DNA from 4 places in the Desulfosporosinus paludis genome. Region 1 is predicted to be linked to each of the others. Evidence: riboswitches for the same ligand, from Rfam matches in the RefSeq annotation. Region 1 holds a riboswitch; each other region holds the start of a gene.

Region 1 (8,265 bases):
AACATTCTGCAAACACGAGTGTTAGAATAAGTGAATACGTATCACCTCATCACACAATTCTGCAAAAAGTCCTAAGGTTCTTTCATTCGTGTTTTGGCGATGTTGCCATGCGAGCAGGATATAACGTACATAAACGATTGTTGTATGACTAATCAGCATGTCGTAAGAACGGCCTTGAAACTCCTTCTGCAACTTAAGAAGCGATTTTGTGCATTTAATAAAGGTTTCAATATCTAACCGCATGCTGTAATTCCTGATAATTTCTTCTTCGGTTAAAGTACGGTCCGTGCTAAGAATAGCTAACCATTCATTTTCATTCTTACGATGACTAACAAACACCATAACGATAGGAATTCTTGGAACCATTTGAGTGCGAATCGATCGTAAAATTCCTTTACCTTTTCCTTGGACTGGTGACGCAACTTTATATAATTCCTGAAGAGATAGCTTTCCACCGTTATGTAAAAAAGAGCGGGATCAGGTCATTAAGGAACGGGATCGGGCCCTGGAGGAAAAGGCGGATCTCCGGAAAGCCCTGGAAGAGCAAGCGGGCCAAATAACCCGGCTGAGTACAGAGCGCGACAGTTTGAAGACGAATGCGGAGGGGTTAAGGAATTCCAAGGCGAAGGTCGAGGCCAGGGCTTTAGTATTGGAGAAGGAACTGCTCACCGTGTGCCTTCCGTTACAGAAGGCCATTAGGCTACTGTTAGGGCTCTCTGCCATATGCCAGGAACGGCACTTAGGCAGGTCACGTTTGGCAGTTTCATATAGTGTATCCATACGTAGGTACCCGGTTGGTCGTTACCCTGCTTACCACAGGTGCGTCAATAGGCCTGCTTATACCCAACTTTCCTCATATTAGGTATACCTATTAATAGCCGGTGCATGACCGTCAGCGTTTCACAGCCACAGACCCGGATTCAGCCCACAGGCTTTACCATATATGGCCTGACTCGCCAGGCAACTCGACAGCGTTAGCAGTCTAATCCTGACTTTACCGACATGCTATTGTCCCCCAGAGGCTTTCGCATGAGGTTAGTCGGTTGTCTTACATCGCACCGCAGGAGCAATGATTTCTGAAAAAATATATATGAAACGCACAACGTGCGCACAGGAAATAAAGTATAATTGTGGAATTAGTACGATATGTTGAGATATCCAATGTTACCGTCCACACGGTGAACGTTGGGGGAGGGATAATTGGTGAAATTAGGAACATTCTTTAGAATGCTTCTCATTGCATTTGGTTTGGTGATTTCATTTCTCTCATTCCAAGGATGGTATATCGGTTGGCTAAATGAAAGGTTGCCTATGGATAGAAGTCGACTTATTCGAAGCGAACGAATCTTTGGGTTTTGCCTTATCTTTTTTGGAATAATGCAAACCGTCAAAGTATTAATTTATTAACCATTCTGATGGAGTGAGGAAACAGAAAGGTGGAATTGGTTATGGATCAATTAACGTCCTGTAAGACTTGCTCAAGAGAAGTTGCACAGTCCGCGACAGTTTGTCCTCATTGTGGTGCAAAACTTAAGCTAACACTAATTGAAAAGTTGATACTGTTCGTTCTGGTAAAGCCTAGCCGTAGTCGAGTAATGAGTCGATCTCACCCGCTTTCCAAAAGAAGGCCCCTTTCGAAGGTTGGTGGGTGGTAGGGGTGAAAGATTACTGGTGACTTGACGGGTGGTTGATACAAAATTTCATCGAAAATTGTACTTGACATATTCTATCTTCTTAAGTAATATTAGCCATAATTAAACCGAATTTTACAGGTGCCCAATGAGGGAGAATAGGGAACCGGGTGTAAGTCCCGGACGGACCCGCCACTGTAAAGGGGAGCTATTGCCATGACCACTCTGTAAGGAGGAAGGGGGCAAGGAAGCTATGAACCTGAGTCAGGAGACCTGCCTGTAAATACTAAGCATCGACTTCGCGTTTAAGTTGGTTTAGGTGAGGATGATGGAAAAATCCGCGCTCATAATGAGTTGCGGGTTTTTTGTTTTAATATAATATTAAGTTACTAATTTCGAGGGAGGAGAGGAAAATGTTCCCTTGGGAATTTCGTGACAAACCCCGTGACGAGTGTGGTGTTTTTGGTATTTATGCTCCAGGTAATAGTGTTGCCCTAAAAACTTACTATGGTCTCATTGCGCTGCAACATAGGGGAGAGGAAAGTGCCGGGATGGCAATTTCAGACGGGATAGAAATTAAATTACATAAGAAAATGGGGTTGGTTACGGAAGTTTTTAGTAAAGATCTTATAGAAACATTAAAGGGAAATGTAGCTATAGGACATGTAAGATATTCTACCAGTGGCGATAGTTCGGAAGCAAATGCCCAACCTTTGGTATATAAGGGCGAACAGGGCAGTTTCGCTGTAGCTCATAATGGGAACATAACCAATGTATGTCAATTAAAAAAGCGGTTTGCGCAAACCAGAGTAGCTAGACCAATCAACTTAGATAGTGAAGTTTTTTTGAGTTTTATAGCACATTACAGGAATCTCCCTCTTAAGAAACTTCTGGAACTCTATCTGAATGAAATATCAGGTTCATATTCGTTGGTAATGATGACAGAAAACAGTCTAATTGGCTTGCGAGACCCTTACGGAATGCGTCCATTATGCCTAGGAAAACTGAAAGGGTCTGAATTTGGTTATATTTTAGCTTCAGAAACTTGTGCAATTGGGGTTGCGGGTGGACGATGTAATTCAAGGACAAAGGGTAGTGATAGTGGACGATTCTCTTGTCCGGGGAACCACAAGCCGCCATATTGCCCAAATGCTTAGAGAAGCAGGAGCAAAAGAGGTGCATTTTTTGGTGGCTTCTCCCCCTTAAGATTTCCCTGTTACTATGGTATTGATATTCCGTCATCTGATGAGCTTGTTGCTGCGCATCAAACTCTTGAAGAAATCAGACATTATGTCGGGGCAGATAGCCTTTATTACCTCAGCTTAAAAGGAATGCTTCAAGTTTTACAGCAATCTAATGAGTTTTGCACAGCTTGTTTTGACGGGGTTTATCCAGTTCCGGTTTTTAAGCAAGAAACCGGTTGAAAAAGCGGCCTCTAAGTAAATATATGATAACATTCAGGTGCCCGCAAGGGAGAATAGGGAACCGGGTGCAAGTCCCGGACGGTCCCGCCACTGTAACCGGTAGTCCATCTCATAACCACCGCTTGTTGTCCGTTAGGAAAAACAAGCGGGAAGGGAGACGCGGGCGTTACTCCGGAAGCCAGGAGACCTGCCTGAACTGTTGTGAGCTGTTTTCTAATAAAGGCAGCAAGACGGGAACGGTGGAAATGTTCACATCTAATAAGGTGTGGACTTTTTTTATTAACCATTTTTAAAAGGGAGGTATGCAGACATAGACATATGTGTTTAAAATTTTTACTCTATAAAAAGTTACGAGGAGGATTAATGATGAGTTTATTAACGAGCGCGTTGGAAGGAACAATTACTACCGAAATGGAGCAGGTGGCGGCCCGTGAGAAAGTCTCACCAGAATTTATCAGGCAGGGAGTTGCTGCTGGTACAATAGTAATTCCTTGTAATATTCACCATAAGACTATTATTCCTGTTGGGATAGGATATGGGTTGCGGACAAAGGTCAGTGCCAGTATTGGTCTTTACGGTAGTGAAGCTACAATTAGTGAAGAAGTTGAAAAGATCAAAACAGCATTGGCAGCAGGTACGGATGCTCTGATGGATCTAAGCGTCAGCGGTGATATTGATACAATGCGTAAAGAAACATTAAATTCTGTTTCCGTTCCGGTTGGAACACTGCCAGTTTATCAGGCAATCGCTGAAGCTGGGGAAAAGTACGGTTCGAGCGTGAAAATGGAAGCTGAGGAAATGTTTGAAGTCATTGAACGGCATGCGGCAGATGGTGTTGACTTCCTAGCCTTACACTGCGCAACGACCATGGATGTTGTGGAACGAGCAAAGAGAGAAGGCCGTATTGACTCTTTGGTAAGTTACGGAGGTGTTCACTTAATCGGCTGGATGATCGCCAATCAATGTGAAAACCCCCTTTATGAACAATATGATCGGGTATTGGAAATTGCCAGGAAATATCATGTTACTCTCAGCCTGGCTGACGGGATGAGGCCGGGTTGTGTGGCTGATTCTTTGGACGGAGCGCAGGTTCAGGAACTGGTTATCTTGGGAGAACTGGTCAGGCGGGCTCGGGAGGCGGGGGTTCAAATCATGATTAAGGGACCTGGACATATGCCTCTAGATCATGTGAAGGCGACTGTCACTTTGCAAAAGAGCCTTTGTAAGGGAGCCCCATATTTTGTTTTTGGGCCATTGCTAACGGATATTGCCGCCGGTTATGACCATATTAATGCTGCTATCGGGGGAGCCCTCAGTGCCTGGGCCGGTGCGGAATTTCTTTGTTATGTTACCCCGGCTGAACATATTGGCGTACCCAGCGTTGATCAGGTGCACGAGGGAGTCATAGCCGCCCGTATCGCTGCACATGCCGGCGACCTGGCCAAAGGGATGAAAGAAGCCCATCAATGGGATTTGGAAATGTCTATGGCCCGGAAGAACCTGGACTGGAAAAGACAACTGGAATTGGCCCTTGATCCGCAGAGAGCAAAAGAGATCAGGAAAACCCGAAATAGTGGGGAATCCACGGCTTGTGCCATGTGCGGGAAGTACTGTGCCATGGAAATTGTCGCTAAGTATCTGAACACATCAAAGCATAGTTGTTAAGAAGGGAAAGGTGGATAAGATGACACAGGTTTTAAAAGCACGTTCAGGAATCATCACCGAGGAAATGGAAGCGGTGGCAGCTGATGAGAATCTTGATGTAGAGTTTATCCGGCAGGGAGTTGCAGAAGGGAGAATTGTCATTCCCAGAAACAGAAAACGGAAGGAATTTAAATACTGTGGGATCGGGGAAGGTTTGAGGATTAAGGTTAATGCCCTGATCGGCACCTCCAGTGATCGTGATGACATGGAAATGGAAGCCCGAAAGCTGGCGATTGCGGAAGAAGCTGGCTGCGATAGTTTTATGGATTTAAGTACGGGAAAAGATATTGATGGCATGAGAAAACAGTCCTTGTCCCTGGCTCATGTTGCTGTAGGCAGCACAATGATTTACCAGGCAGGCATCGAAGCGATTGAAAAATACGGCAGTGTTGTCAACATGAGAGAAGAAGATATTTTTGAGGTCATTGAAAGACAAGCGGCCGATGGTCTGGATTTTATGGCGATTCATTGTGCTCTGAATATGGACGTCATCAAAAGAATGCAGGTTACAGGACGGGTAACTGACGTGGTCAGCCGGGGCGGTGCTTTCCTCACTGGATGGATGCTGCACAATCAGAAAGAAAATCCTCTGTATGAAAAATTTGACCGCGTGCTGGAAATATTAAAGGCTTATGACGTTACCCTAAGTCTGGGCGATGCCATCCGTCCCGGCAGCATTGCTGATTCGTTGGATGGTGCGCAGCTTCAAGGCATGATTATTCAGGGGGAGCTTACCAGGAGAGCACAGGAGGCTGGTGTTCAGGTCATGGTGGAAGGACCGGGTCATGTTCCCCTCAATCATGTTGATGCAACTATGCGTGTGCAGAAAAGACTATGCAACAATGCCCCCTATTATATTCTAGGAACCTTAGCCACGGATGTAACTCCAGGTTATGATCATATCACTGGAGCAATCGGTGGGGCGTTGATCGGAGCGTGTGGTGCGGATTTTCTATGTTATCTGACTCCCGCCGAACACTTGGGGTTACCGACTGAGGAAGATGTCAGAACTGGAGTGATCACTACCAGAATGGCCGCTCATATTGCTGATATCGCCAAAGGTAATAAACAAGCGTGGGCGAGAGATCTGGAAATGGCCAAGGCCCGTGTTGCCCTGAACATGGACAGGCAGATTAAAGCGGCTCTTTATCCCGAACGACTGAAGGCTGCTGCAGCAACTGCCGGTGACAATCACGGTTGTGTAGTATGCGGAAGCGGATGTGCCGCACAGGTTGCCGCCGAGTATTTTGGTCTTGCTTAAACCGAAATAACTCTCCAAATGCTGCACCTCCTAAAATCAATACAGCCCCGGCTATTTGCACAAGACTTAACTTTTCTCCTAAAATGACAGCTGAAAAAAACAAAGCCGAAAGCGGTTCCAAATATCCAGAGATTGACACAGTCTGTACAGGCAGACTACCAATGGAAGAAAAATAAAAATAGCAACCAATTCCAGTATTAACAACCCCTAATAACAATATCGGCATTAGATTTCCTTGCGTAATGTTGACTGAAAATCCTTGCTTCAAACCTATGAAAATCGCAACCGTTATAAAGCTCGTAATTAACTGCCACATGGAATTTTCAAGTCCTGTTATGCTTACAGCTTTTTTATTGAAAACCACCATAATGGCATACATGATTGCCGATAATATTCCGTAAATCAATCCCCAAGAAGTTCTTCCCTGTGACAAAGCTTGCCCGTTTACACAAAGCATTCCAATTATTACAGCAAAAATTCCAAGCAGTTTGGCTCTTGTCATCTTTTCCCTGAATATAAGCGGAGAAAGAATCATGACGATCACGGGACCGCAATAATAGGTAAGGGTGGCAATGCTTACGCCGATTTCTGTATATGCTTCAAATAAAAATAACCAGCTTGCGCCCATTGCCACGCCGGAAAACACTAAACACAGAAAGTGTGCTTTGCTTTTCCTGAACTGTACCTTCTGTTTAGACAGTGCAAATATCAAAATCAGAAACAAGCTGCCAATCAAAATCCGCAAAAAAACGATTTCATAGTTGTTTAATAAAATGTAACTTGCAACAATTCCGTTGGAGCCAAACATGAGCAATGCGGCTATGTATTTAAAATATGCTTTTTTCATTTTTAATCACCATTCCGTTTCTGAAATCTACATTTGTCTTTTTTCTTTCCAAACTTGAATTTTTAACAATAATAGTTTATCATCTTCCTATACATTACAGAATTGAATATTTATCATAGTATGTATGATAAAATCAGATGCAAAAGGAAAAGGACATGAATATCCAAAAATATATGGCATTTATCAAAGCAGTAGAACATGGGAGCTTTACAAAAGCTGCTGAAGCATTGAACTATACACAGTCTGGCATCAGCCGTATGATTAACGATTTAGAAACGGAATGGGGTGTCTTCCTTCTGGAAAGGGGACGTGCCGGTGTCAGTTTAACCCCGGATGGCTTAAAGTTACTGCCTCAGTTAAAGCGAATCTGCAATGAGCATGAAACCTTAATGACGCAGATCGAAGACTTACACGATCTACAGTCTGGGATGATTCGTATTGGGACATTTTCCAGTGTGGCAACCCATTGGCTTCCTAATATGATTAAGATTTTTCAGAAGGAGTACCCAAAGATTGATTTTGAATTGCTGCTCGGTGATTATACGGAAATTGAAAGTTGGATTTTAGAAGGACGTGTTGACTTCGGATTTTTGCGGCTTCCGACAAAATCAGAACTCGAAACTATCTTTTTGGAGCAAGACCGTTTGCTGGTAGTGATCTCGCAGGATCATCCGCTTGCTAATTGCGATAAGTTTCCGATCAACGAATTATTAAACAGTCCGTTTATGCTTTTGGAAAAGGGCGCAAAAGCTGAAATCTCTGAAATTTTCGAGAAACACCATATTTCACCACAAGTTCATTTTACAACTTGGGATGACTATGCCATTATGTCCATGGTGGAAAACGGGCTTGGAATCAGTATATTACCCGAATTAATTTTACAGCGTATTCCTTATAAAATTATAGCGAAAGAGCTTGAAATTCCTTCTTTTAGAACTATCGGTGTCGCTATGAGAGAACGAAAATTGCTTTCCCTTGCGGCCAAACGATTTTTAGGATATTTACAATATAGAAAGAAGGAGTAATAAAGTATGATGGAGATTAGCTTATAAAATAAATAGCTTATATACCCGCTGTTTTCTTAAACGTGGCATGAAATAAATCACTTGCTAATTCTAGAACAACTTATATTTGTAGAGAATGATTTTAGATGGATTACAATATTAAAGTAATGACTACCACTTTAGATGAGAACGAATTCCTTTCGAATTAAGATTACCATTAATACACTTTAACTTTTCTTTGTTCCAGAAATATAGAAAATATATTATGGGGAAAACATAAATGTAAAAAGCATATGGAATAAAACCGTACATGTTAACACCCAATGTTGTTGTACAAAGTAGCGCACCTATGTTCCATGGTATCAGTGCGGATGTAAGTATACAAGAATTTTCC
Region 2 (8,265 bases), 1.4 Mb from region 1:
TAAATGAGACGTATCATACTGCTTCGTATTCATACCTCGAATAATGACGTCTCCCCGTGTTGGTTTCAAGAGTCCATTCAAATGTCTGACTAACGTGGTTTTGCCGGCACCGTTTTGTCCAATTAGGGCCACAAACTCGCCGCTCTCTATCGTTAGGTTTATGCTCCGCAAAGCAGGCTGATTTGAGTTATATTGATAAAAAAGATCGTTAATCTGCACAGCTCTTTCTCCCTGAGAGGAGCTTAATTCTTTTTTCCGTAACGGTAGGAGTGGGTTACTTTTGTGCTGACCATGGTTGGAGAGCAAGGTCCTGATTAAGTGTTCCGCAGACGGTAGGTCTAAAGGGATAGCGTCGATTGAAATCCATCCTTTTTCATAGAGGTTCCAGCCCATAAGACTGACGGGTAAGGGTTTAATTCCATACTGTTGCAGGAGAGGAACATTGCGAAAAAGTTGAACAGGTTCACCACGCCAAATTATTTCTCCTTGATTGATTACGACGACCTCATCTGCCGTTTTGAGCACATCTTCGCTGGAATGTTCGACCAACATAATGGTTAAATCCTTCTTCCTGCGCAAGTCATCTAAGGTCGTGAAAATTTCTGATCGACCTATTGGATCGAGTTCCGAGGTCGGTTCATCGAGCACTAAGATTTCAGGTTCCATCGCCAGGACTCCAGCAATCGCCAAACGTTGTTTCTCCCCACCGGATAACTCTTCTGTCAATCGTTGATTATAGCCTTGAAGTCTTACTTTCTCTAAAGTACCATTAACTCTCTGTTGGATCTCTTCTAAAGGTACTGAAATGTTACGGGGGCCAAAAGCGGTGTCTTCCTCCACCGTTCGACCAATAAGCTGACTCTCCGGGTCCTGGAGGACGAGCCCCAAAAATTTGGACATCAATTGTACAGGAGTCTTCCTTACATCCTGACCGGCCACGACCACTTGACCTGTCAGCTTACCTTCAAGAAGTTGTGGAATCAGCCCGTTAAGACACAAACTAAGGGTCGTTTTTCCTGCTCCGGTTTCTCCCATTAAAACGATGAACTTTCCCTTTTCCACGGTTAAGGATATGGTTTTTAAACTTGCTTCTACAGCGTTTGGATAATAATATGAGACATTCGTAAGTTCAATGGCATTCTTATTTTCTAAGTCTTTGTCAGCTCTTTCAATTCCCACGGTTTCTAAGGTTTCCTCCTTATGAGTTTAAATTAAGCGGCTTCCCTTAATGGCTTTATAAGCAATCGCGGAAACAATGACATTAAGTGCTGATCCGACGACGAGAAAAGGCAGTACTCCCAGAGCGCCCCCCATTCCCATGATGGGAACCATGGCAAAAGAAGATACAACCCCATTGAGGATGATACCTACGATGACTGCCGGTATAAGACCCAGCGTTTTGTTTACCCAGCGATAGGCCAAAGCCCATAAAGCCATCTGGAAAGCAATATAAAGATGGACAGGAATAGTTAAAGGGAATCCGACCACCGCCGATGTTAACAAATGCCCAAAGGAAATAACAACCGCACCTTCAATGCCTCCAAAGGCTAAGGCACTGAAAAATCCTGGAGCTGAATCCATGCCAATTGTTCCGACAGGACTTGGAATTTTAATCAATGCACCTACAGCACTTAAGGCAATGAAAATGGCCATGATGGAAAGTCTTTTGACATTCCAAGCAGAAAGTTTAACTTCCTTAGATTCGGTGTTAATTTGACTCATAAGTTTACTCCTCCTTAAATTAAGTGGTCGTTTCAGTAGAAATAAGTAAGTGATGCTCTTTAATAAAAGTGGTTAGACTAGCGTTCCAATCTTATGAATAGGTAGTTGTTTAAGATCTGAAAAAACAAGATTTGTAACCGGGCGAGGCGACGAAATGATTAGGCAGGTAGAAGGTCCGGCCGATTTGTCCATATTTAAGCTACAAGACGGGTAGAACAACAGCCGGCTATGGCTATTTAAGGCAAGCTGCTCTGCCTCCGTGCGGATTCCTCTCGATCCAACGGGTATCATGTCATGAATTTCTGAGATTCCTAAAAGCTTATTCAGATGCTTTATCTGGATAATTTCAGGATCCTCAGGGTTACTGGCTTCAGGGCCAACTTTGGGCAGACCTAAACAAAAGACGTCATCTCCAGGTTGGGAAGTTCCAAGCCGCAATTGATGTTTCATTACTATTCCTACGACACTGATACCGAGTGCAGTTTCTTGTGTCACCATGTTCTTTTCTGTGCTGATGGCTAAAGGGAGTGCCAGACCGGCGGATATCAGCTCTTCCTTCACCCCCTTTAATAATTCTTCACCTGTCGGGTATGGTTCATTAGAAATCGCCACGGTCATGACCTTAGGCGTCGCTCCCACGGCTAAAATTTCCAATAAGGCTACTCGTGCCGTCAGCCTCCCTGTGATGGACCAGGCAACCTGAACTATGTCAAAACTTTTTAGGCCAATCGCCCCGCAGGAATCACAAGAAGCTACAAGATATTGTTCTGGGTTTATCGAAACTACTTCGATATCCCGCCCCTGATATCCCAATGTTTCCACCCCCTTTCCTATAAAAAACAAAAGTTCACAATCAATTTTCTATCCTTTATGAATAAGAAAATTGACCATGAACTTTACCTTGATCCAGGTCACTTACATTATAGGCAGGTCTCCTGACTTAGAATCAGCAACTTATACCCCTTCCCGGTTTCCCAGTGGTTAATGTACAAGTCTCCTCTTTTACAGTGGTGGGTCCGTCCGGGATTTTCACCCAGTTCCCTATTCTCCCCATTTAAGGGCACCTATAAAAATAATTATTGAATTAATCGTATTTTAATCCATGAAGGACTAGATTACAAGACTTTTTTGAATCTTCTTCCGCGTCGTGACTAGTGTATTTCAGTGTACCTAACCTTTGTAGCGATTTCGTATAACCGCCAGCTCTTTACGGCGTTTACCAAACTCTCGAACTTGATCGTTCAACCAGACCTGAAAATGTTCTTTCAAATCACTTTTGTTAAAGCGACTGGCTTTAGGACCAAACTCCCAATGCAAATTCGTTCCGTTGTCCAATGAACGAATCTCCGCTTCCTGACCGCAAAACGGGCAGACAGCATGATTAGGTCTGGGGAACTTCCAGAGGTCGGACCAACAGGTAGGACATTGACCGGCTTCTAATGGGCGAGGTTCACCGAATAACGAGTTTCCAAGAGCTTGTATTCGTTCCTTCACTTCTGACTGTAATAAAGCCTCACCGGGCAGGGCGCCAATAAACATATGGGCATCTTTAACCTCCAGACCCAGAAATCGAGCATTGGCGATTAAAGCAGATAGGGTATACCCTTCCCAACCTTTGATTCCTGCAGTACCAATGATCACACAAGGTTTTCCCCAGATTTCATCGATATGTTGTGCAAGGGCGATAATCCTATCACCTAACAGTTTGGTTATCCCAGCAGGGCCTAAGGCGTAGCATGGAGCTGATAAAATGATTCCATCAGCTTCTTTTATTCTTTCGAATACTGAATATAAATCATCGATAAGAGGACATGGTTGATCTGGGACTAAACAGGCATAACACGCTTTGCAGGGCCGAAGGTTTAATTCTGGCAGCTTGAGAAGATCAAGTTTTACTTCTTCTCCAATTGAGGCAGCCGTTTCTTTAATTAAGATTTCGCCATTGGCCAATTTCCTTTGCGAAGCAACTATTCCTAAGATCTTTTTCATGATATCTCTCCTTCTAGTCTATAGTTCGCGCAACTTATAATAATTCAAAAAGTTTTTTGTTAGGTATAATGCTTTAAAGTAAAACGTTATACCATTATTATATCATTCACTCCTCTATGTAAATATATGGATTTATAAAATCTAACGATCTGGAGATTATAATAGAGAATTTTAATTTAAGGAGGAATTTTAATATGTCTGGACAAGCTAAGAAAATGCCTCAGCCTAATGGTGGAATTAAATGTCTTGTTAACACCTGTCATTACTATGGTACAGGGGATCATTGTCATGCGGATAAGATCGAAGTTCAATCCCCTAATGCCCAAAGCACTGAGATGACAGACTGCGCAACGTTTCTTCCAGAGTAATTCAAAATTAACTTTTTCAACAGAATTTTTGAATTATAAGTATAAGGCTTGCTCGAAAAGACAAGCCTTATACTTTTGCATTTTTTCCTGCCTGTAACATTTGGGTCAGTATTTGCGTATTAAGGGTGGAGAGGTTACCTTTTACCTGAAATACCAGATGTACTTTGGCAAATGATAAAAGGAGGAAAAAGAATGTCCAGACGTTTGTATAGATCTAGTCACGACAAGCAGCTTGGAGGGGTTTGTGGCGGGATTGCGGAGTACTTAGACCTTGATCCTAGTCTTGTTCGGATAGGAGCTTTACTTCTTCTCCTGGTAGGGGGGACAGGTTTTCTGGCTTATCTAGTAGCATGGTTCATTATTCCAAGTGATAAAGCGTAATAAAAAACTAATCAAAACTTTATAGAATTTTAGAATGGCTGGGAAAAATCAAAATGAGATTTCCTAGCTGTTTTTCGTTTGATTCTCTCCTTGTTGAAGCATAAACATTTTATGGTACAATCCTTCTTTGGCCAAAAGTTCTGCATGTTTACCTCTTTCTGCAATTCTCCCGTGGTGGAGTACTAAAATCAGATCAGCGTCCTGAATGGTCGAAAGTCGGTGGGCGATAGCGATGGTTGTACGACCTTTCCGCATTTTATTTAAGGCAGTTTGAATCGCTTCTTCCGTTTCTGTATCGACGTTTGCTGTTGCTTCATCTAAGACTAGAATTTTGGGGTTACCGGCTATGGTTCGAGCAAAACAGATTAGCTGACGTTGCCCATTGGACAAGGTTGCCCCTCGTTCCCCACCGGTTCTTGAAATCCTTGGGGGAGTTTTCGTATAAATTCCTCTGCTTGAACAAAAGAAAGTGCTTCTTCAACCTCTTTCTCTTGGACAGTTGGTCTGGCCAGGGCAATGTTGCTCGAAATATTTCCCACGAATAAAAACGGGTCTTGAGCTACAAGGCCCACTTTACTTCGCAGTTCCTGATCAGACACCTCAGTAAGAGGGATCTCGTCTATAAGAATCTCCCCCCGAGTGATGGGATAAAAACGCATGAGGAGATTAGCAACAGTACTTTTACCGCTGCCGGTGTGTCCGACTAAAGCCACTGTTTGACCAGGATAGGCGGTAAAATTGATGGATTGCAAGACATCAGTCCCACCATGTTCGACACCGTCATAGGAGAAACTGACATTCTTAAATTCTATCTTTCCCTGATCAATGAACTGTAAAGGGTTCGAGCTGACGTTTGCCGCTATTCGTTGATCATCTAACAATTCAAAAACTCGTTCAGCGGCAACCAAGGATTGCTGGAATTGAGATAATCTCTGCATCACCATGTTAATGGGTTCAAAGAAGCGATCAAGGTAATTGATAAAGGCGTAAAGCACACCGATTTGAATGGGCCCAAACAGCGATCTGAACCCGAAATAATCTAAAACGAGGATGAGAGCAAAGGTATAGATCAAGTCAACGGCCGGACGAACAAAAAGACTTTCCAAGCGGATGTTGGTTATCGCTGCCCGATAGTAGGCATTATTGATTGCTTGAAATTCAGCGCGGAAACGTTTCTCCTGCCGCATGGCCTGAATGATAAACATGCCTTGTATCGATTCATTTAGTTTAGCATTGAGGTGGCTTAGCTCTTTGCGCATGGTCCGATAAACCTTGGTGCTGACTCTCCTGTATAGATACATCAGACCGATAACTATAGGAAGCAAAACCAGACAAAAGGTTGCCAGCCGTATATCCAAACAAAACATTGCCGCAAAGACCCCTAGTATAAAGACAATATTTTGGACAAGGGCCGACAAAACTCCGACGAATAGTTCTTTAATAGCTTCAGTATCGTTGGTTATCCGAGAAATTAAGGCGCCGGTCGGTGTCTTGTCAAAAACTTTGAATTCCAGATGCTGAACATGGGTAAAAACATCAATCCGCAGTTGTTGGACTACCTTAAGGGCTATTTGATTGAAGCTGACCAACTGACGGTAATGTAATCCGGCAGAAAGAATGTTTAGGCCTAAATATCCGGTTCCAAGCAGCACGAGAGTCGGGCGGTCAAAGGAGCGCGGGACCAAATGCTGATCGAGGAAAATTCTGACCAGAATTGGACCAATGACATCGGCAAACGTAGCCAGTAAGAGGATTAAGGAAGCAAGCGTTAAGGTTTTTTTGTGGGGAATTAGATATCTCAGCAAGCGTCGAATCACCATTTTAATTGCTCTCCCCTTCTTCGATCAACGATTCTATCTGTTGACTTCGATAAGTTGAGGCGTACCAACCGTCGAGTTCCATGAGTTCCGAATGGGAACCTTGCTCAGAAATTTGCCCTTCTCTAAGGACGATGATCAAATCTGCGTGCTCAACGGCACTTAAACGATGGGAGGATATAAAGGTCGTTTTTTGAGTCCGAATTTCTCGCAAACCCTGTAAGATCGATTTTTCTGTCTTGGCATCTACTGCTGATAAAGAATCATCTAATATGAGTATTTCTGGTTCCACCAAGATAGCTCTAGCTATCGATATCCTTTGCTTTTGGCCTCCGGACAGGGTGACGCCCCGGTCTCCGACTAGGGTGTTATAGTTTTCTTCAAAACGCTCAATATCTTGATGTATATCTGCAATTCTTGCTGCCCTATGAATTTCGGCCAAGGAAGCCTCTGGTTTTCCAAAGGAAATATTTTCGGAGATTGAGGTAGAAAAGAGAAAATGATCTTGAGGCACATAGCCGATGGCCCTACGTAATGCATCTAATGTGAGATCGTAAATTGAGGTTCCGCCGATTTGAAGGTCCCCGCTGGAAAGGTCAAACTCTCGCAGGAGAAGTCGCAGGAAGGTTGTCTTGCCACTCCCCGTTTTGCCAACAACCCCTAAAGTTTGACCAGACTGTACCAGGACATTTATGTCCTTTAAAACGGGCGTGCATGTTCCGGGATAAGTAAACGAGGCTTTCAAAAAGGCGACATCCCCAATGGGAAAAGAGGATCTTGCTCCTTCTTGTTCGCGAATTTCCGAGTTAATGTTCAGTAAACTATGTACCCGGTCATAAGAAGCTCTGCCGCGTTCCAGGATGTTAAATAGCCAGCCAAAAGCTAACATAGGCCAAATGAACTGTCCCAGATAAATTGTAAACTGAGTGAGTTGACCAAAGGTCAAACTTCCTTTAACCACATCATTGGCCCCAAAAACAAGCGCCAGAAAAAATGAAAACCCGATAATCAACTGGATCGTAGGATCAAAGAGCGCATCCACTTTGGCAACGGCGATATTCTTCTCAACGACATCTGCAGACAACGCCCGAAAGGCTTCTATTTCTGCTTCTTCTTCCCCGAAAGCCTTTACCACTCTAACTCCGGTGATGTTTTCCAGTACTTTATCATTAAGATCGGAGAAGGCCGCTTGTGCTCGATGAAATCGTTTGTGGAGCATCGTACCATAGCGGCTGGTAGACCAAGCCATTAACGGCATGGGCAATAAGGTGATTAGGGTAAGCTTCCAACTGATAAATATGGCCATGGAAAGAATCACCAGGCCGCCAGTTGTCAGGGAATCCACCAGGGTCAATACCCCCATACCTGCTGTCGCTTCTATGGCTTGAATGTCGTTGGTTGCATGGGCCATTAAATCACCGGTACGGTGCTGTTGATAAAATTGCGGAGACATGAGGGTGAAGTGATCAAAGAGTTGTTTTCTCAACAATCTGCTTAAACGGCTTGAGGCGCCAAAAATCATTAATCGCCAGGCAAAGCGTAAACTATAAACTAGGAATCCTGTCCCTACAAGCAGCCCACTCCATTGAAACAGGGATTTTGAAGTTAAACTGCCGTGACTTACGCCGTCAACAATCACTCGTACCACGTAAGGCGGGAACAAATTGAGCAAAGCAACAAAGACTAATACAATGATCCCTAGACCGTAGCTTTTTTTCTCTAATTTAAAAAACCACATCAAATCTTTAAAAAGACGCATATTCTCTCCTCTCGTATTAGGATAATAGTTGTTAATTGTCGACAACTATTCTATTCCTAGTAAAAGAAAGTTTGCAGCATTGATGGCTAAAATTATAACATAAAAGGGCTTGTCTGTTCCTCAGTTGATTGAGCTAGAACTATAGAAAGTGCTCCTTGAAGATTTAGGAAGCCTCTCACTCCTGAGCGGATTGAGAGGCTTCTGGATACTAGTACTTGTTGTTTAAGGC
Region 3 (5,290 bases), 2.5 Mb from region 1:
TTCTCTCATCGCTCGGATAAACAGAATAATGCTTAACCCATAACTGAAGCAGCCGAGTAACATGGCTTCAATAACAGAACCAATCGAAGGGAACGAATAACCCAAAACGAGGGACAAAATAAGAGAGAAAGTACCAGCGCTTAATCCTTTAATCATTACAATTGAAAGGGGGTCTTTTGCAGATACATTGCGTGTGAAATTATTATCCATTCCCCAAAGAATACAAGCACTGATAACCCCGACAGCACCGATTGACAGACCCCACTGTCCGGATGAATTCCATGATAGCAGGATAATCGCCAATGTAATCAATAGTACAGCACTCCATATACGCTTTCCAACTGCCTCTTTGAATACGACAACTGCAATTAAGGTTGTTGCTACTCCCTCAAAATTTAGTAGAAGTGAAGCCGTGGCTGCAGGTGTATTCTTAAGACTGAACATCAATACAATCGGAGCTATAATCCCTCCCACAAGTACAGCACCGGTTATCCATGGCCAATCATTTTTGGTAAGTCTTGCTTCAGCACTGAAACTGGTGTCTGAACTTTGGACGTATCTCAGTAAAAAGAGTCCTATACCACTGCCAAGATATAGAAATGATACCATTAGAGTTGGGGCTATTTCACCCAAAAGTAGTTTTGAAATTGGAGTACTGGCCCCAAATAAAGCACCAGCAACTAGGGCTTTTAGCATTGATGCAATATTTCTATTCTTCATTTTTAGTACCTCTTGTGAGGAAAGTAATTTTCTACCCATTCAGTAATTCCTTGTAAATTATACTATTTCAAAAAGATTTTTGGCTTGGCCAATAGTTAAGGGCAGGTTGTCTATATTTAAAAAACCATCCCGTGCGAGAAGTTCCGCCAAATGCGCTACCCTAGGTAAGCGCAAATCGATCTTACGAATTACCTCTTTATGTTTAAAAACCTCTGCTGTAGTGCCTCCCGAGACAATTTCCCCTTTGCTTAAAAGATACACTCTGTCAGCCAGCAAGGGGACAATATCAACATCATGGGTAGCAAAGATTAGGGTAATACCAAGATCACGGTTAATGGTATTGAGTAACCTAATAAGTTTACTAACACCACGTGGGTCCAGAGCAGCAGTAGGTTCGTCCAAAACCAAAACTTCGGGTTTCATAGCCAGTACGCTAGCCAGAGCAATTCGCTTTTTCTCACCTCCGCTTAAATTATGAGGACTTTTAGCCTCGTAACCCTGCATGCCCACAACTTCTAAAGCCCAGGCTATCGCATCTTCTAAAGCTTGACCGAAAATACGCATGTTCATCAGGCCATAGGCAATTTCCTGACGAACCGACGAATTGAAAAGTTGGTCATCAGGGTCCTGAAAAACCATACCAATGCTACGGCGAATTTCCGGTAAATTTTCTTTTTGTACAGGTAGGTTTTTTACCGTAACCGTCCCGGAGGTTGCTTGTAATAGACCATTAAAAAGTTGGAAAAGAGTTGATTTTCCTGCTCCATTCGGTCCCAGAATGGCAATTCTTTCGCCCTTCGATATATTCAGGTTGACATTCTTAAGTGCCTGGTGACCGTCATTGTAAGTATAGCTAACTCCCGAAACCTTGATAAGTTCCATGTCTGTTCCTTTCTTCTACTAAATTATTATGTTTAAAATCACTAGGAGTACCAATAAGGCGAGACCAAGCAAGCCAATCTGCCAATCAGTTGCGGATAAAGGTACAGTAAAAAAGTCAGCACCGGTACTATCTTCATTGTATCCTCTGGAAAGCATTGCTTTATAAATTCTAATACTACGATCCAATGAATTCGTTAAGACATAACCTGCCACCTTACCGATATCCCGGGCCTGATGCAGCCATGAGCTACTGTCGCCCATTCGGCTCAGCTGTGCTCGTCTCATGTTATGACTGGTTTCAGTCAAAATAAAAACATAGCGATACATCATGGCGGCAAGATCAATCATCAGATTAGGAACTTTACATAGGCGTAGGGTTTCTAGAATCTCGATCATGGGAGTGCTAAAAGAGAGAATACTACCTAACGTTACAGCAGCCATAATACGAAGTACTATAAGAAAACCTAACGTTAAGCCTTCCTGGTAGGCAGTGAGTCTAAACGGCCCAAGGGAAATAACCAATAAAGCATGACTGCCATTCGTAAAGATTAGGCTGAGGAATACCAACCAAGCTACCCCGAAAGGGATATATAGGCGGATGAACAGGTGCCGCCACGGCAGGCTCATAGTACGGAAAGAAGCCAGGGTGACCAGCCAGAGGCCGGCCACCAAATACCAATGATTGAGAAGAGTTGAGACAATGATGGCACTCAGAAATAATACGGTTTTTACCCGGCCATCCCAACGATGCAACGGACTATCAGCGGCGGTAATTTTGTCCAAGACAGCCAATTCCATAGTCATTCCACCTCTAAGGATTGTTCTTCATTCGTTGGTTTGCCGAAAAGCTTTTCCCAATGGTGACCAACGATTAAGCCAGCAAAGAAGTTGGCAACGGAAAAGGCTCCTACTTGGGCATCACCCGGTAATTCTGCGAAGGGATGATGTTCCCCTTGGGTTACCTTTGTGGCTAGATTGTTTACCAAGTCATCGGTACCACCAGCCTCCATGTCATGACTCGCCATATATTTGCCCGCCCCGAAAATGAAAAGCAATAGGACGAACATTACGGATAGCATGATTTTAGTAAATGAATCGAACCATTGAATTTGCTGGTTTGATGTCTGTTCTTTAGTGATTGACATTTAGTTTTACCTCCTGGTTGGATTTTTGGCGAAGTTTAATCCCAGGCAGCAAATCCGGTCGACGATTAACCATGACTTGAAGAACTGCTGCGGTAAAGACAGCTTCAGCTATGGCTAGAGGCAATTGGGTGGGGCCATAACCCATAAAAAAGATCATCCATTGTTTAAGCAAAGGAACATGACCGTGTAAACTAAGGGCAAGCTCAAAAGAACTCGTTAAATAGGTCAATATGTCACCAACGAAACCCGCTACCCCAGCGGCCAACCAGAGAGGACTTCGTAGGGAACGTAAAATCTTCCAACTTAAGTAACCAGAAATACCTCCCACAATTCCCATGGAAAAGGTGTTAGCACCAATGGTTGTGATACCACCATGGCCCAAAAAGATAGCCTGAAAAAAGAGAACAATAGCGGAAATTACGGCAGTTGCTAAAGGGCCGACAATAATTGCAGCTAGAGGGGTACCACAAGGATGGGAACAAGAACCTGTCACTGGCACTGGCAAGTGCATCGCCGAAATAACAAATACCGCCACACCAGTCATAGCCAAGAAAGGTTTATAGGATAAGTTTTCTTTGACCTTCTTTTTAATTTCTCTTATGCCTGGGATAATAAATGCGGTAGTGACAGCGTACCATGAACCCCAAGCTAAGGGAGATAAAATACCATCTTCAATATGCATTGCAAAAAACCTCCAATTAATTAACGATCTCGAAGTAAGAAATTATGAGAAGGACAATAAAAAAACCCTTCACCAACAGAAGGGTTAAAAGTTCAACCAGTATCAGGTAAGATTACCAAAAACACAAGTATACACCTCCCTAACATCCCGTAGGTAGTTTCGACTTCGGTATGAGCAGGTCTCCTGGCTCAAGATCATCATCAACTCACGTCTTCCCGGATAAATCCCAGTGACACTATGCGAGTTAACTCCCTTTTACAGTGGCGGGTACCGCGTCAGCTTCTACTGACTTCCCTTTTCAATTCCTTCCCTCAGGAAAGAATCACTCATCCCTTGATATTTAATTATTTTTAATTGTAACACAACTCAAGATAGTCTGTCTAGATTATTCGAAGTCCAAAATCCTCCGTGTATGGTAACTGATTTAATCTATACGTTTGCTGGTGGTGACACTCCGCTGGTACTACCCCTTATTGCACTTTTTTACATGAATCGTTGCCCAACGTGGGATTACTTTCCTGATGGAACCAAACTTCCACTTCCAGATGGGCATCAATTATCAAAACATGTCGGTTGCCTTACGATTTTCGATAACTCCTTGATCGGGAACCCAATTCATTCGAGTTCACCCCCCTCTCCTCTTGCACTGGATTTAGCAACAAAGCAACACTTTGCAAAATGTAACCTAGGAGGACTCAACAATGGATGACTACATTTTTCGGCGAGAACTTGATTTACAAACGAACCTACCTGAAATGATCGATCATATAAAAAACGATCGTCCATTCCGCAAAATGGACATGACTAAAAAGAAGGAATTGTTCGATGAGTATTACACCTTCGTCAAGAACAGTTTTCTTTCAGAAGGCCCTTCAGAAGAAGAAAAAATCAGCATCCAAAATGCCGCAATGGAAGAAATGTTAGAACGTGCTCGGCAGGAAATGAGAAAAACCATGCATTAAGAGGAGGTCTATAGACATGGATGAAGACACTTTCTGGCGGGAGTTTTATTTTGCAACAGACTTTCCAGAGATGATTGCCGAAATAAAAGCTTCTCGCCAGTTCAGGAAGAAGACTTTAAAAGAGAAATATGAACTGTACGATAGCATATATAAAATGGTCAAAAAATTTTATCTTTCAGGCTATGTCTCGGAGGAAGAACAAGAAAAGATAAACGATGCTGCGTTACAACAAATTATGGAACATGGCTTAGAGGAATTGGAAATGACTTTCCAGTAAAGAAAAAAGCAACCTTAGATTGAGGCCACTTTACACTATTTAGATTAATTCATCCAACCAATGATAATACTCATTTTCTGATTGTCCTATGCTAAACTTATTTCTTGCATCCATTAATTCAGCGTTAATTTCACATTTATCGGCATCACGAAGTAGCATTATTCGAATTGGTGCATCCACTGATTATACCCCCTGTTGTTTTATAAGCACGTATCTAATAATTGAAAAACCAGTATCACTTATCTTTCAACACGTTTTTTAAATATTCTTCCCTGTGTGACAATTTTTCACAAATATTGAGGTCCAGAAAGTGAGTTTAAAATGTACCCTATTATCTCAAGTTCTGGCCCTCTGTTCTTACATTGAAGGCTGTAATATGATTAGTTATTGATCCTAGCGCGTACACAAGCTTGACTTCAGCAGGCGATCATAATTATTACGGTAATTGATAAATAACAACGCCCCACCCAGCAAGCAATACTTACTGGGTGGGGCATTAAAGTTAAGTGAGTTGTTTGAAGTTCAATCAGGTCAGTTTTAAATGCAATGCTCAATTAACCCGTTTTTATGTGCATAGAGGGGTAGAGCTTGTACTCGTTCTAATACATGTTCAATTTGATAG
Region 4 (8,265 bases), 490 kb from region 1:
CCTGGAACAATTCCAACAGTTCGATGGCCGTTTTGGAGTCCAGACTTCCGGTAGGTTCATCGGCAAAAACAATCGTTGGTTGATTAACGATGGCTCGGGCAATAGCCACCCGATTTTGTTCACCGCCAGATAATTGATTGGGAAGGCGTGAAGATTTTGAACCTAGACCGACTTTCTCTAGAACACTCTGAGCCATAGCCCGTTGCTCTCTACCGGATCGGGAGGAGATTGCCAAAGGTAACATGACGTTTTCTAAGGCAGTAAGATAGGGAATTAGTTGATATTGTTGGAAAACGAATCCGACGTACTCGTGACGAAAATCGGCTAATCGTTCAGAGGGTAAAGAATAAACATCGATATCGTCTATGATGAGTTTACCGGAGGAGGGTGGATTTAATCCCCCGAGAATACTTAGTAAGGTACTTTTCCCAGAACCGGAAGGGCCCATTAATGCTAAGAATTCACCTTCGGCGATCTGTAAATTCATATTTGTTAGAGCCTCAACAAGACCGACCCCACCTCTATAGTTTTTGGTGACCTCGCAGACCTTGATTAAGGGCATTTCAATTCCTCCTAAATCATAAGAAATATAAGGACGATACACTATTTTTTGTAAGCGGTAAAAGAATCTTATCTTAAAATGACTCCACGTTTGTTAGAATGAACGCACTCGTTTTAAAACGAGTGCGTTTGAGTGTAAAGATCAAATATCTACAAGTAGTATATTTTGGACTAAACTCTGGGTGACCAAGCATCTAGTACGGATTGCTGAATCTCAAGGTTATCGCCATTTAAAGAATAGGACAGTGCTTGAGGTGGATAGGCTTGGCAACCGCCGCTTATACCTTTGAGTGTTTGCAGATCCCAGGTCGTTCCGCAAGTGTTACAAATTATTTGATTACCTGTAATATGAAAGGAATTTCCTTTGCAAGGCTCACAATAGCTTACAGCGACCATGACTTTGCCGTCTGGCTGGACGAAAGCTGTCAACGGAACAGTCTTGCCGTTAGCATTGTACTCAGTGCGGATAAACTTCTTGTCCTTCACTGTACTCAGTGTTGCAACAATTTCCTTTCCATTTTCCACCTTACTATCAATAACCGTTTGCTCCAAACTATCGTTAGGACTATAATTCACCTTCTGTCCGGTATCGACGGCTGTTTTGATAGAGGAGGCAGAGGCAGAGTTATTGAAACTATTAAATAGGAAATAGGATCCTATAATAGCCAGAACGGCTACAACTCCAATAATACTGTAAAGCCCTGCTTTGCTTTTCTTAGGTTGGATAAATCTTTGGTTCTTTCCTTTTTGGCCGTTTTTCACTTTATATATCCTCCGTGGTATTTAATTGAAAACAGACTTGAGGTTATTAAATTACATCCTCATTGCCATTCTCACAGTAAAGGTGAGAAAGTTCAGGATACCGAAGAGTAAAATGACCGCTAAATAAGGCATAGAGACGGATAAGGCTTTACTTACACCGTAATTTTTTCTGGCAATACGGTAGGCGGTATAGAGGGAACCAAGAGTTCCTGCAATCACCAAGAAGTATTGCATAATCTGGATGATTGGGTCAGCAACGAAGGAAGATGATCCTTCGAGATGCACCCCGAACAGCCCCATAAACGTATAGTAGGTATCCTTTCCTTCTGCCAGAAGATGGAATAAGTTGTGGGCCATGTGGGAAGCGAGGTCAAGCGGAATGACGGCATAGCCAAAACGTGCAAAGGCATTGCGTAACGTTTCGCCGGTGAAACGTTTAGAAATGGCAGTCGCTGCGAAAAGTAGCAAAACAGGGGTAGCCATGGCAATAATAAAGAGGATCGTAAAGGCGATGTCTTGATTAGCGATACCTAAAGTCTGTTCTACCCACTTAAGGAAAGAGGGGTAAAAGTCTAACATTGTAATGTTTTGGACAAATACAATCCCGACGATGACAATAGCTAAGAAAGACTCTTCAAAATGTGCTCTAGTCATCGACCAGAATTCGCTGGTAGGTTTACGGGGTGTTAAACGAATTGAATCATGGGGACAGCTTTTGATACAGTTTCCACAGAGATTGCAGTTGGCGTTGTTTTCCATAGCCATTGGAAATTCAAACATTGGACAGCCAGGTGCTTTAGAAGATCCTTTATAACAATCCCTTGTCTTGCAGGTTTTACAAGTCTCTTTATCTGCCCGCAGTTCCAGCATACCGGACCTAGAATAGTTGCCTGACAAGCTACCGAGGAAACATAGGTAGCGGCACCAGGTACGGCGTTCGAAGAGTAAAGCACTGACCATGACGCCACCTAAAATGAGTAATAAGAGGGTTCCAGATCCTCGGGGTGATTCTACAATTCCCCAAATGTGATCGGACCAAGTAATTAAGATGAAGGTAATATCGATGATCCAAAGACCATATTTACGGATAAACTTTGGAACCTTCATGTTGGCCCCAAATAATTTTTGGGTTAAATCACTAACCCAGGCGAAAGGACAGATTCCACACCAAAATCGGCCCAGCAGAAAGAAGAAAAAGGGAATGAGGGGCCACCAAAGAACCCAAGTGGCAGCGGAACCAAAGTTCTCTCCGACGTTTGTCGGACCTGCTAAGGTTTCGACCATAATTACCCCAAAAACTAAAACGGTGATCCACTGGAAAATTCTTGGGTAGAAAGGACTTTTAAGAAAACGTTTAAGCAAAGGAATATTAAGGAAGTTTATAGGTTGCTTTTTAGAAGACATTACAATTTTCCTCTACTTTCTTAGTTTTTCATTTTCTTTTCTTTAAGATTGCGGCGAGTATTCCGACAATTACAATGACACCGGCAACACTGCCTATAAGAACGAAATTCGGTCCTGATTTACCAACTGTTAAGGGAAAATTAACCGTGCTGTCACCGAGAGGGGAAGAAATAGTAATCGTTTGATTCCATTGCCCAGGTTGGTTAAAAGACATACCTTGCATCATATACGAACCAGCGTCCATGGCCATTGAACCCATGGAAGACTGTTCTTGCATGGCCGTCCCACCTTGTTTATCCATACCGGAAGACATGTCCATACCAGGCATGCTGTTGTTGCTATCAGAGCCTTTTATGCTTCCGCTACTGCTCATTGTTGTTGGGTCCATCATTACTTTAGCTCCGGTAACCGGTTTGCCGGTAGCCTTATCTGTAACGATAACCGTAAAAGTAGCTGGTTGATTTGCCACGAGGGTTTCCGGGTTAGTCTGCATGATTACATGGTAAGGGCCCGCATCCTGTTCTAGTCCACCAGATGCAGCCAGGGTATTTGAAGCAATCACGAGAGTTAAGAGCAACAGAGATAGGGAAAAAAGGATTTTCTTCATTGGTTTTCTTGAAACGTTCATAAACACACTCCTCTAAAAATAAAGTCGAATTTCTAATGTGCAAAAACGATGCCAAGTTGGGTTTGTTATTAGTAAATTTTTAGTCTTAGGTTATAGAGTCTGCTTGGATCAGTATCTAAGCCCATTCAATCAAAACGAACGACGACTTTTTGAATCAACTTTTAAATGATTGCAAGTAATTTCAATTTCCATGTGTGGGATATGACACAGTGTATTGCGCCTTATCCCACAACCTTCTCATAACGTCCAAAATCACAGTAATTTTTTTGTATTTTATTCGCTACTCCTCCTCATAAACTTTCATTTTTCAGCCTTGTTTCATGATTGTGGTTCAGTCATGCTGTTAGTTTAACTTTCTGATACGATAAACTGATGAAAAAGTTGTGAATTTCTCATGAAGAAGGATAGCTGATAGAGGTATTAATCTGATTGCATACGAACGGAAAATGAGTAAGCTTGAGCCTACTCATTCCATGTGGAAAATATTTTTTACGTATATTCTGGAGGTCTTGCTATATAAGTTCAGGTAATGACAAAAAAAGACCTAGCAGTCAAGACTATGCAATGCTTAGAAGATGATTTCTGTATTCAACAGGAGTCATCTTCTTTAAATTCCATTGATATCTGAAATTGTTATAGTAGTTCATATATTGGTCTATCTCATATTTAAGCTCATCTAAAGTTTCACATGGTTTGATATACGCTTTATCTTAAGAGATAAACTTGCAAGGGTTTGAACTCGAACTGAGCCGAGAGTTTCTGCTTTGGGGTTTTTAGGGAGTTTGGTATATGACTCACTTAAACTTAATGCGTTTCCCTCGAAACGATAACGTTGTTTTAGCTCCTTTACCATCCCAATGATGTGAAGTCTCTTATCCATCAGTTTTGAAGTAGTGGTGCATGAGTAAACCAGCCATCCATCAGAAGGTAATCCGCCGAGAATCCAGCATTTAAATTTTCTGTCAATAGACAGAAATATTTTGTCGCAACTTAGATATATACAGGGTTGGAGGTAACTTTTGCTATGCGAAAGTTGAGTTACTTAGTTATTAGTTGCGCAGATAGGGCAATTATTCAGGGCGAAAAGTCGCGCAGTCTGTCATTTCTGAGGAGCTAGCGTTAGGGGCTTGAATTTCGATCTAACTTAGCTCCCGAGTGTCACTGACACTCCCGTATGCCGAAATAGTGTGATTGTTTTGGCAAGTTGGTACTAGACATACTTAATTGTTTCATGATACCATAAATACAATTAAATATCTGGGATGAGTGATTCCTTCCCGAGGGAAGGAATTGAAAAGGGAAGTCAGTTAAAGCTGACGCGGTGCCCGCCACTGTATAAGGGAGGTAACTCACAAAGTGTCACTGGGATTTATCCGGGAAGACGTGAGTTAACGAAGAACTTGAGCCAGGAGACCTGCTTATTCCGAATTTGAACTACCTACGGGAATGTTAGGGGGTGTATACCTGTGTATTCAGGATTACTTTTGTTACCTGATACAGGTTAAGCTTTTTACCCTTCTGTTGGTGAAGGGTTTTTTTGTTTTTATTTACTACCTCCAAGCATGGGGTATCGGGTACGGTATGATCAGTTAATCCAGCAAATGTCCTTTCAAGGCTTGGTAATAAAAGGAGGATAAATTTTGAAAAACATCCATGTAAAAATGAAGAGTCGTCCTAAATGGCTCAGTTTTGGAGTGGCAGTAACAGGAATACACCTTTTGGGCATGACGATGTTGTTTTTGAATTTAAAGCAATATCCACAATTACTAGGGTTTGCTTTTCTTGCTTACACACTAGGCTTACGTCATGCTTTTGATGCTGATCACATCGCGGCGATCGATAACACAGTACGTAAAATGATTCAGCAAAAACAGGATCCGATGGGGGTTGGATTTTTCTTCTCGCTTGGCCATTCTACTGTTGTCTGCATAATGGCAATTATTACAGCATTTTCAATGCATTGGGCACAACAGAACATTCCACAAATACAAGCTATCGCTGGTCTGATCGGAACTGCGGTTGCTGGAAGTTTTCTTTTGCTTATCGGGCTATTTAATCTTTACATTTGGTTTGATATCTATGGGTTCTTCTTAAAATTGCGTCGAGGTGAGATCGATGAAGAAAATCTTGATCAACTACTTTTAAACCGGGGCTTCTTATCCCGCTTCTTTAAACCTCTATATCGGTTTATTAACAAGAGTTGGCATGTTTATCCACTGGGCTTTCTCTTCGGTTTAAGCTTTGATACTGCATCAGAAGTAGCATTATTAGCAATTTCTGCTACTCTTGGTTCCAAAGGAATGCCTATTACTGCAATTCTATCATTACCGATTATATTTGCTGCTGGTATGAGCCTAATGGACACTGCGGATGGGGTTTTCATGACAACTGCTTATCATTGGGCATTTTCTACTCCGCTACGTAAGATTTATTATAATTTATCGGTTACCGGCCTTTCTGTTATTGCAGCATTGTTTATCGGCTTAATCGAATTGGCCCAGATAATTACTCCAAAGCTTGGACTTAATGGAGGAGTTTGGGGATGGATACAAAACCTTAACTTCGGTGGAATAGGCTATTTGCTTGTTGGGCTGTTCGTATTAGCGTGGGGTGTCTCATATCTTTTATGGAAGGTTTTACGGTTGGAGAATGCGTAGGGATTAAGAAAATTATCAAAGATAAGTTAAAACGGTTTTGTCAAAGCTATTAAAAACACGGGAAAGGCCAATTAGGCTTCCCCGTGTTTTCGTGTTTTGTTTATGTGTTGATTATCTTGCAAAATATTTGAATGCAACTCTAGTGATATTTAGATATTAGTTATTTTGATCCAGATGAGTGACCAACATTACCATGGCAGGATATGCAGCTTACGTTGCCAGAAATCATAGGCTGGTGGCTGATAGGTGGGGCATTCGGCGCAGATCCAGGAGCGAGAGTAATGTTTTTAGCATTAGGATAGGCACTGTCTTTTCCGCTATGACAATACAAACAAGCATCGATATGCGGCGTCCATGCAAGTGTAGCAGGGACTTGATTAGTGAAATGAAGATACAGTTCTTTATAACTGCTTAGCTTACGCACTATGTAGCCCAGATTTCCTGGAGCAGCGTGACAACTTAAACACTCCACATCTTTGTGCGGTCCTGTTTGCCAAGAAGCGACTTGGGGAGCAATTTCGTGGCAAGAGGTGCAAAATTGCGGGCGGGAGGTGTAGTGCATCCCGGCATACGCTGCAGCAATTAGCACGACAATTACAATCAATCCAATAAACACAGTTCTTTGGGCCTTACTGGCTTTGGCCGGCTGCCCTTCGTTCGGTGCCATATTCATCATCCCCTTTTAATACGTTTTGACGACTCCTTTCGCAATTCCGTTCTTATTGTTACATTAAATTCTCAAAAATATGTAATAATATCCGCACTGAAACATCTTTCGCGTTTGGTATAAAACAAGCATTTTTCGGCAAACTAGGGATGTTTAAGGAACCAGTGAAGGAGGTAATTTTCAGTGCGTCGGCTTAAAATTCTTGTATTATGCATCTTGACTTTAGTCATTATCACTCTGGTTGCAGCCTGTAATACACAGACTCCCGCACCAACTCAACAGACCCCGACGACAAACGTGACTCAAACTGCGAACACTAATCTCACCTATGTCGGAGAACAAACCTGTCAATCGTGTCATAAGAAAGCAAACTACGACAAAACACCGCATTTTCAATCCTTTAAACCATTGTCTGCTTACAAACTCGACAAGACCTACGGCACGGTTACTGTCTATGATGGAGCTGCCAATAATGCAAAATCTACAACTGTCGATTTAAGCAAAGCACTTGGCGTGCAAATGGATACCTATGTTGTGGCTCAGATCCCGAAAGACGCTGGTTTTGCCAAGCAGTATTATCGGGTGGGTCATTTAATCAAGAATCCTGACGGAACGTATAAGATCGATAACCCTGGCTTGGTCAAAGGCACACAGAACTGGTCTGCAGGAGATTACTCTTGCCTTGATTGCCATAGCCCAGGTATGGGTAAAGCAGGTACACCGGACTTAACAATTACCTGCGAATCTTGTCATGGTCCGGGAAGCGCTCACATTGCAGCTACCACAGATGATCAAAGGAAGGCCACCATGCCATTGCCGACTTCTACGACCTGTTTGAAGTGCCATCAGAGTGATCCGACGAAAGATACCACAACAGGCGCCACAGCAGGTGCGATTATTACCACGAACCACTATGGCACACGTGACTATACCTTCAGCAAACACAACACTACTGGTATGATCAACGGATGTTTGACTTGCCATAACGTACACGGTACTAATACTAAGGGCAGATTGTTGAAGCAGGATAATCCGAATGACATTTGCGCAACCTGTCATGCGGGTAAAAATTACGACGTAAATACCATAATGTGGGATAATAAGTCTGACCCCCATGGTCACACAACTGCTGACCACAGTTTCACAGCCATTCCAGAGTCTGCTACCAAAGTCAACCCAACAACAAAGAATGTGGAAATTACAGATCCTACCGTGCTTGACATGGTTAAGAAAGCATTACCAGATCTAGCTAAGTAACATTACTAGCTTAAGAATGGGAAGATAAATGAGGCTTGACCGCAAAAAGGTCTAGCCTCATTTCCCTGTACTAGTCAGAAGATATAACTCCATTTAATTCAGAGGAGGTACTATGAAACGGTTAATTTTATTTTTGAGTATTATAATAGTGACAATAGTAATTTTAGTATCTTTTCCTTTTCAGAGTCTCGCCCAAACTCAATTTAGCCGTACCAATGTTCCGGCACAGCTTAAAATTACCGCTTCAGCCGTTAACGTTCGATCAGGGCCATCAACCACTTTTCTAAAAGTCGGAGCAGTATACAAAGGTCAAGTGCTTGAATGTTTGG

What was found. A riboswitch is a leader RNA that binds a small molecule or an ion and turns the genes downstream of it on or off. The one in region 1 is predicted to bind cobalamin.
Region 2: another riboswitch for cobalamin. It lies ahead of VZF35_RS25380 (AIR synthase related protein); the one in region 1 lies ahead of thiC (phosphomethylpyrimidine synthase ThiC).
Region 3: another riboswitch for cobalamin. It lies ahead of VZF35_RS17960 (energy-coupling factor ABC transporter permease); the one in region 1 lies ahead of thiC (phosphomethylpyrimidine synthase ThiC).
Region 4: another riboswitch for cobalamin. It lies ahead of VZF35_RS08350 (HoxN/HupN/NixA family nickel/cobalt transporter); the one in region 1 lies ahead of thiC (phosphomethylpyrimidine synthase ThiC).

Annotation. Positions count from the first base shown of each region.
Region 1 covers NZ_CP144211.1:1,141,075-1,149,339, reverse strand. The annotation lists gene VZF35_RS05815 (hypothetical protein) at 22-366, opposite strand; gene VZF35_RS05810 (hypothetical protein) at 1,204-1,407, shown strand; cobalamin riboswitch at 1,754-1,927, shown strand; partial or broken gene VZF35_RS05805 (amidophosphoribosyltransferase) at 2,045-3,055, shown strand; cobalamin riboswitch at 3,074-3,265, shown strand; gene thiC (phosphomethylpyrimidine synthase ThiC) at 3,422-4,720, shown strand; gene bzaB (B12 lower ligand biosynthesis ThiC-like protein BzaB) at 4,740-6,020, shown strand; partial or broken gene VZF35_RS05790 (DMT family transporter) at 6,001-6,867, opposite strand; gene VZF35_RS05785 (LysR family transcriptional regulator) at 7,041-7,892, shown strand; gene VZF35_RS05780 (Na+/H+ antiporter NhaC family protein) at 8,043-8,265, opposite strand, start outside.
Region 2 covers NZ_CP144211.1:5,120,749-5,129,013, reverse strand. The annotation lists gene VZF35_RS25390 (ABC transporter ATP-binding protein) at 1-1,179, opposite strand, end outside; gene VZF35_RS25385 (ECF transporter S component) at 1,207-1,722, opposite strand; gene VZF35_RS25380 (AIR synthase related protein) at 1,795-2,544, opposite strand; cobalamin riboswitch at 2,630-2,805, opposite strand; gene VZF35_RS25375 (flavodoxin family protein) at 2,893-3,711, opposite strand; gene VZF35_RS25370 (DUF1540 domain-containing protein) at 3,906-4,079, shown strand; gene VZF35_RS25365 (PspC domain-containing protein) at 4,272-4,460, shown strand; partial or broken gene VZF35_RS25360 (ABC transporter ATP-binding protein) at 4,524-6,280, opposite strand; gene VZF35_RS25355 (ABC transporter transmembrane domain-containing protein) at 6,282-8,036, opposite strand; gene ytxJ (bacillithiol system redox-active protein YtxJ) at 8,245-8,265, opposite strand, start outside.
Region 3 covers NZ_CP144211.1:3,611,229-3,616,518, reverse strand. The annotation lists gene VZF35_RS17980 (EamA family transporter) at 1-720, opposite strand, end outside; gene VZF35_RS17975 (energy-coupling factor ABC transporter ATP-binding protein) at 778-1,602, opposite strand; gene cbiQ (cobalt ECF transporter T component CbiQ) at 1,621-2,400, opposite strand; gene VZF35_RS17965 (hypothetical protein) at 2,403-2,747, opposite strand; gene VZF35_RS17960 (energy-coupling factor ABC transporter permease) at 2,734-3,429, opposite strand; cobalamin riboswitch at 3,585-3,774, opposite strand; gene VZF35_RS17955 (hypothetical protein) at 4,131-4,391, shown strand; gene VZF35_RS17950 (hypothetical protein) at 4,408-4,668, shown strand; gene VZF35_RS17945 (hypothetical protein) at 4,708-4,848, opposite strand.
Region 4 covers NZ_CP144211.1:1,635,190-1,643,454, reverse strand. The annotation lists gene VZF35_RS08380 (ABC transporter ATP-binding protein) at 1-562, opposite strand, end outside; gene VZF35_RS08375 (DUF2318 domain-containing protein) at 733-1,323, opposite strand; gene VZF35_RS08370 (4Fe-4S binding protein) at 1,375-2,727, opposite strand; gene VZF35_RS08365 (hypothetical protein) at 2,756-3,355, opposite strand; partial or broken gene VZF35_RS08360 (IS3 family transposase) at 3,913-4,065, opposite strand; partial or broken gene VZF35_RS08355 (IS4 family transposase) at 4,047-4,324, opposite strand; cobalamin riboswitch at 4,603-4,792, shown strand; gene VZF35_RS08350 (HoxN/HupN/NixA family nickel/cobalt transporter) at 5,005-6,012, shown strand; gene VZF35_RS08345 (cytochrome c3 family protein) at 6,173-6,679, opposite strand; gene VZF35_RS08340 (cytochrome c3 family protein) at 6,863-7,936, shown strand; gene VZF35_RS08335 (CAP domain-containing protein) at 8,049-8,265, shown strand, end outside.